DNA from 2 places in the Janthinobacterium sp. GL_088 genome. Region 1 is predicted to be linked to the other one. Evidence: predicted binding sites of a transcription regulator. Region 1 holds the regulator's gene; the other holds the start of a gene.
What was found. Region 1 encodes LexA, which represses DNA repair genes until DNA is damaged. Its sites were predicted from a motif close to ACTGTATNNNNATACAGT; they were not measured.
Positions count from the first base shown of each region.

Region 1 (3,414 bases):
TTGACTTTGACGACTTCGCCGAGGTTACCGACGTTAACAACTTTTTCTAACAGAATGATTTGCATAGTTCTTCTCCAGGAATATCTGACCGATTAAGCGTGGTGCAGATCGGTGTATGGCAGCAGCGCGAGGAAGCGAGCGCGCTTGATTGCGGTGTCAACTTGGCGCTGGTAGTGCGCTTTGGTACCGGTCAGGCGTGCTGGCATGATCTTGCCGTTTTCTTGGACGAAGTCTTTCAGCGTGTCGACGTCTTTGTAGTCGACTTGCTCAACGTGAGCTGCGGTGAAGCGGCAGAACTTCTTGCGTTTGAACAACGGGTTTTGCTGTTTGCGTTTTTCTTTAAGCTTGAGCTTATTTTTGTCGAACTTTTTACCGAATGCCATGTCAGGCTCCTGTATCTAAAATGCGCTAGTCAAAATTGACTGCACTAAAATCAATGATGTGAAACACCAAACTCTTGCTGTTGCGGCTCTTCCTGGCCAGGAAACCCGTGAACTGATATACCCCGCCCAAGCTTGCCTGACTGAACCGGCCTGAGATTTCGCCAGCGGCTAGCGCGGCAACATCAAACTCGGTCAAACGGGCAATCCCTGCTTCCATCTGCTGCGAACTGTGTTGCAATACTGCATTCACAATCGGCAGCCCTGCCGGGGTATAGCGCAATATTTCGCGCTCGGCAATGATGGCGGTGACTTGTAGCTGGTTCAGCGCACGATCCTGGTCAAGAATTAAGCTGCTGCTGCGGCTGGAGCGGCTGCTGGTGCTTCGGTGCGGTGGCTTTTGGCCGCGTCTTCGCGTTGTACCGATTTCATCATCGGCGAAGGAGCTGTTTCAGCTTTCTTCATTTTAACGGTCAGGTGACGCAACACGGCATCATTGAATTTGAATGCTGTTTCCAACTCGACCAGGGTCTCGTTGTCGCATTCGATGTTCAGGCAGATGTAGTGTGCTTTAGGCAGCTTTTGGATCGAGTAAGCCATTTGACGGCGGCCCCAATCTTCCACGCGGTGAACCGAACCGCCGCGGGTGGTTACGCTGGCTTTGTAGCGTTCGATCATCGCGGGCACTTGCTCGCTTTGGTCCGGATGGACGATAAAGACTATTTCATAATGACGCATGCAAACTCCTTCAGGTCGGATTGATAATCGCCCACCCCGGCGTCAAGACGGGTGTGGGAAGGTCAGCCGAAGATTATAACCGCCTTTTGCAAACGTTTCAATCATTCCTTCCACCAGCACCCGAAAAGCCCGTGCGCCAGCGTGCTTTCGGCCCATGGGCAAGTATTTCTTGCAAAATTCGCCGAAAACACGGAAATCCCCTTGCATAGTGGGCGATACTGTACAAAAATACAGACTGTTCATATAGACAGCATTTTAGTATGCACCCACCGCTCATGATCAAGCTGACAGCACGACAAGAACAAATCCTGAACCTGATCAAGGACGCGATTGAAAACACGGGCTTTCCTCCCACCCGTGCGGAAATCGCCAATGAACTGGGTTTCAAATCGGCCAATGCGGCCGAAGAGCATTTGCAGGCCCTGGCCCGCAAGGGCGCGATCGAGATTTCGCCCGGCACCTCGCGCGGCATCCGCCTGATCGGCGCGGCCGCCGAAGCGGCGCCGTCGAAAGTGCCGGCGGCCCTGCTGATGTCGCTGCCCCTGATCGGCCGGGTGGCTGCAGGCTCGCCCATCCTGGCGCAGGAAAACCTGGAAGCGAGCTATAACGTCGACCCGGCCCTGTTTTCGGCCAAGCCCGACTTCCTGCTGAAGGTGCGCGGCTGGTCCATGCGCGACGCCGGCATCATGGATGGCGATTTGCTGGCCGTGAAAAAAGTCGACAGCGCCAAGAACGGGCAGATCGTCGTCGCCCGCATCGGCGACGAAGTCACCGTCAAGCGCTACAAGAAGACGGGCTCCGTCATCGAACTGCTGCCGGAAAACCCCGACTTCAAGGTGATCACCGTGTCGCCGGAAGACGAGTTTGCGCTGGAAGGCCTCGCCGTCGGACTGATGCGCAGCTGGCATTAAGCTTTCAGCGTAAAAAAAGGGCCGCGACAGCATGACTGTCGCGGCCCTTTTTACATGCGCGGCTGCTTATGCATCCAGGGCGTTACTGAAATCTTCCAATAAGTCTGCTTCATCTTCGATACCCACCGACACGCGTATCAGCGATTCGGCGATGCCCATGCTGGCGCGGCGCTCGGCGCCCATCTCGTAGAAAATCGTATGGGCGACGGGAATCACCAAGGTGCGCGTGTCGCCGAGGTTGCTCGCTGGAATAGCAAGATTGAGACGATTGAGGAAATCGAAGCAGTCGATGCCATCTTTCAGCTCAAAGCTGAACAGCGAGCCATAGCTGCGGAACAAATCCGTCGCCAGCGCGTGCTGCGGGTGCGACGCCAAGCCCGGGTAATGCACGGCCGCTACGCGCGGATCGGCGGCAAGCATGGTGGCCAGCGCCAGGGCGTTCGAGCAGGTGCGATCCATGCGCAAGGCCATGGTTTCCGCGCCGACGGCGATGTGGTGCGCCGCTTCCGGGCCCAGCGAGGCGCCGAAATCGCGCAAGGCCTTCGCGCGGATTTGCGCAATGCCCCATTGTGCCGGTGCCGCCTTTTTATAATTCTCAAAGATGTTCGGATACAGCGTCCAGTCGAACACGCCCGTGTCCGTCAAGCTGCCGCCCAGCGCATTGCCGTGACCGCCAATCGATTTCGTCAGCGCATTGACGACCAGGCCCGCGCCCACCGCTTTCGGACGGAACAGGTATGGCGTCGTCATGGTGTTGTCGACGATGTACAAAATACCCTTCTCACGGCACAAGTCACCGATCTTTGCCAGGTCGGCGATCTGCGTGCGCGGATTGGCGATGGTTTCGACAAACACGATGCGCGTGGACGGCGTGATGGCGGCCGCCACGTTGGCCACGTCGGTGGCGTCGACGAAGGACACGGCGATGCCCTGCCCCGTCACCGTTTGCCACAGGCTGTTGGTGTTGCCGAACAAAAAGGCCGACGACACGACGTGATCACCGGCGCGCAGCAAGGATTGCACCACGGCGCCGATGGCGCCCATGCCGGTGGCGAAGCACAGGGTCGCCACGCCGTCCTCCATCTTGTTGACCTTGTCTTCCAGCGCGGAGACGGTCGGATTGCCCTGGCGGCCGTAGCGGAAACCCGGCTCCTTGCCCTGGAACACGGAAGCGAGCTGGCGCGCATCGGCGTAACCAAAAGCAACGGAAGTGTGCACGGGCTTGTGCAGGGAGCCGTGCTCGATGCCCTTGCGGCGGTCGTTATGCAGGATGGTGGTGGTAAAGCCGTAGTTTTTTTTATCGTTCATGATCGCAAAGAAAAAAAAGCCCGGCATCGGCCGGGCAGGTACTTATGCTTCTGTCGTCGCCAGGTTCAGGTTCAGCT
Region 1 covers NZ_CM174453.1:5,116,964-5,120,377, forward strand. The annotation lists gene rplI (50S ribosomal protein L9) at 1-65, opposite strand, end outside; gene rpsR (30S ribosomal protein S18) at 93-383, opposite strand; gene priB (primosomal replication protein N) at 409-708, opposite strand; gene rpsF (30S ribosomal protein S6) at 729-1,118, opposite strand; gene lexA (transcriptional repressor LexA) at 1,394-2,029, shown strand; gene AC3IQ7_RS22810 (cystathionine gamma-synthase family protein) at 2,096-3,337, opposite strand; gene purF (amidophosphoribosyltransferase) at 3,380-3,414, opposite strand, start outside.

Region 2 (3,414 bases), 1.0 Mb from region 1:
AGCATCTCGTTGAGCGATCCGACCAGCGGCGTGATTTCCTCGGGCACCTGGCCCGATTCGATGGGCGATAAATCGTCGGGCGGCCGGGCGCGTATGCGTTCCTGCAATTGCGCCAGCGGCGACAGGCCGCGCGCCAGGGCAAACCAGACCAGGGCCAGGATCACGGGCAGGATGATGAACTGCGGCAAGATCACGCCCTTGATGATTTCATTGGCCAGCTGGGCGCGCTTTTCCAGGGTTTCCGCCACTTGCACCAGCGCGCGGCTGGGCTCATCGTCGTTGCCGGAAGGGATGTCGAGATAGCTGAACGCCACGCGCACGGGCGTGCCATGGATGGTGTCGTTGCGAAACAGCACCATGCCGCTGCGGTATTTGTCGGCGTCCTGTGGCGGGGGCAAGTCGCGGTCGCCGTCCAGATATTCGCCGCGCGGACCCACTACCAGGTAATACAGGGTGTCGATATCGTCGCCGCGCAGGAAGTCGCGGCCGCTATTACTGCTGTTCTTTTCCGGCACGCGGCGCAGCATGGCGCCGTCGGCCTGCTTGACCTGCTGCGTCAGCACCGTCACGCTGTCTTCCAGCGCATGGTCGAACGGCTGATTGGCGATGCCCTTGGCCACCAGGTAGGTGATGGCAATGCTCATCGGCCACAGCAGCAGCAAGGGCGCCAGCATCCAGTCGAGGATTTCGCCGAACAGCGAATGCTCGATGGTGTCATCCTGTTCCGTGGTGGGCGGCTCGAACCAGTCGTCGTCTTCTGGCTCGTCCGCTGGCGCCTCGCGCGCCTTCACTTGCTGGCGGGTCCGCTGGCCGGGCTTGCCGACTCGCCCGCTTCAGCGTTCAGGCGCGCCGTTTCCGAGTATTTTTCCAGGCAATAGCCGAGGCCGCGCACGGTGGCGATGCGCACGCCGCCCACTTCGATCTTCTTGCGCAAGCGGTGGACATACACTTCGATGGCGTTGTTCGACACTTCTTCGCCCCATTCGCACAGGTGGTCGACCAGCTGCTCTTTCGAGACGAGGCGGCCGGTGCGGCCAAGCAAGATTTCCAGCAAGCCCAGTTCGCGCGCCGACAGGTCGAGCATCTGGTCGTTGATGTAGGCGCTGCGCCCCACCTGGTCGTAGCTGAGGGGGCCATGCTTGATGATGGTGGCGCCGCCGCCGGCGCCGCGGCGCGTCAGGGCGCGCACTCTTGCCTCCAGTTCCGACAGGGCGAACGGCTTGGCCATATAATCATCGGCACCGAGGTCGAGGCCATTCACGCGTTGCTCGATGGAATCGGCGGCCGTCAGTATCAGCACGGGCAACAGCGAGGCGCGCGCGCGCAGGCGGCGCAGCACTTCCAGGCCGGACATTTTCGGCAGGCCCAGGTCGAGGATCAGCAAGTCGAATTCCTGGGTGGACAGGGCCGTATCGGCCTCCTGGCCCGTCTTGACGTAGTCGATCGCATAACCGGACTGGCGCAGCGAGCGGGTCAGGCCATCGGCCAGCACGCTGTCATCTTCGGCAAGTAAAATACGCATGGTGCACTTCCTATGCTTGCGGCGGTAGAAGTTTGTATTGTGTTTCATTTTCCGCAAGGTGGCGAGTTTTTGTGAGAAACCAGGCTTGTATTGATCTGTTTCAAAACAAATCCACGTTCCGCTTGCATTGATCACTGTTTTTTTATACAGTACTGTCTGTGTAAAGAATTTAACCCACTGGCGCTATCGCAGGCTGCACGGTTCACGTAGATGCGTCTCGTGAATCCGCACCTGTAGAACGGCTGAAAGAACATATGGACGATAAAAAAGCTGTAGTACCCGCATCGGAAAAAGCCAAGGCGCTCGCCGCCGCACTGGCGCAGATCGAGAAGCAGTTTGGCAAAGGTTCGGTCATGCGCATGGATGCCAGCGCGGCGATCGAAGAAGTGCAAGTCGTGTCGACCGGTTCGCTCGGCCTCGATATCGCGCTGGGCGTGGGCGGCTTGCCGCGCGGCCGCGTGGTGGAGATCTATGGTCCGGAATCGTCGGGTAAAACCACCCTGACCCTGCAAACCATTGCTGAAATGCAAAAACTGGGCGGCACTTGCGCCTTTATCGATGCCGAGCACGCGCTGGACGTCGGTTACGCGCAAAAGCTGGGCGTGAACTTGCATGAATTGCTGATCTCGCAACCGGACACGGGCGAGCAGGCGCTGGAAATCTGCGACGCCCTCGTGCGTTCGGGCAGCGTCGACCTCGTCGTCATCGACTCCGTAGCCGCACTGACGCCACGCGCCGAGATCGAAGGCGACATGGGCGACTCCCTGCCAGGCCTGCAAGCACGCCTGATGTCGCAAGCTCTGCGCAAGCTGACCGGTTCGATCAACCGCACGAATACCCTGGTCATCTTCATCAACCAGATCCGCATGAAGATCGGCGTGATGTTCGGCAGCCCGGAAACGACCACCGGCGGCAATGCGCTGAAATTCTACGCCTCCGTGCGCCTGGATATCCGCCGCACCGGCTCGATCAAGTCCGGCGATGAAGTGATCGGCAATGAAACCAAGGTCAAGGTCGTCAAGAACAAGATCGCGCCACCGTTCAAGGAAGCGCACTTCGACATCCTGTATGGCGCCGGCACCTCGCGCGAAGGCGAAATCCTGGACCTGGGTTCGGATGCCAAGATCGTGGAAAAATCCGGTTCGTGGTATAGCTACAACGGCGAACGCATCGGCCAGGGCAAGGACAATGCCCGCGCCTTCCTGCAAGAGCGTCCGGCGCTGGCCCGTGAGATCGAAAACAAGGTCCGCGCGTCGCTGGGCGTGCGCGAACTGCCGCCGCTGGCCGCTGAAAAGCCGGAAAAAGCCGATAAAGCCGCCGACAAGGCTGCCAAGGCAGAAGCCAAGGCTGCCGAGTAAGCTGCCGTCAGCCACCATTCGCACTGGCGGATGGTGTCTGGCAAGGTGTGACCATGATCGCCGTCCCGCGCTGTTGCGCCGGGCGGCGATTGTGTTTGGGGGCTGTGATCGTGGAATGAAAGACAAGGTGGGTGTATGGCCGCAGTACAACTAAGCCTGAAGGGCAGGGCGCTCCGCTTTTTGTCGATGCGCGAGCATAGCCGCATGGAATTGCGGCGCAAGCTGCAGCGCCATGCGCAGGAGGGTGATGACGTGGAAGCCTTGCTCGACAGCCTGGAGCAAGCCAACTGGCTGTCGCAGGAGCGCTTTTCCGAGTCGCTGATCCACCGCCGCTCGGCCCGCTTCGGGAATAGCCGCATCATGGCCGAATTGCAAAGCCATGGCATAGCCGGCGAGGCGCTGCAGGAACTCAAGGCAGGCCTGGCCGAAGGCGAGACCGCACGCGCCTGCGAAGTGTGGCGCCGCAAATTTGGTGAAGTGGCGCAAGATGCCGAGCAACGCAACAAGCAGATGCGTTTTTTGATGCAGCGCGGC
Region 2 covers NZ_CM174453.1:6,134,789-6,138,202, reverse strand. The annotation lists gene AC3IQ7_RS27450 (sensor histidine kinase) at 1-791, opposite strand, end outside; gene AC3IQ7_RS27445 (response regulator) at 788-1,522, opposite strand; gene recA (recombinase RecA) at 1,777-2,880, shown strand; gene recX (recombination regulator RecX) at 3,016-3,414, shown strand, end outside.
Region 2: recA (recombinase RecA) is a predicted target of LexA. The motif match lies at 1,656-1,673, and genes of this name have one in related genera.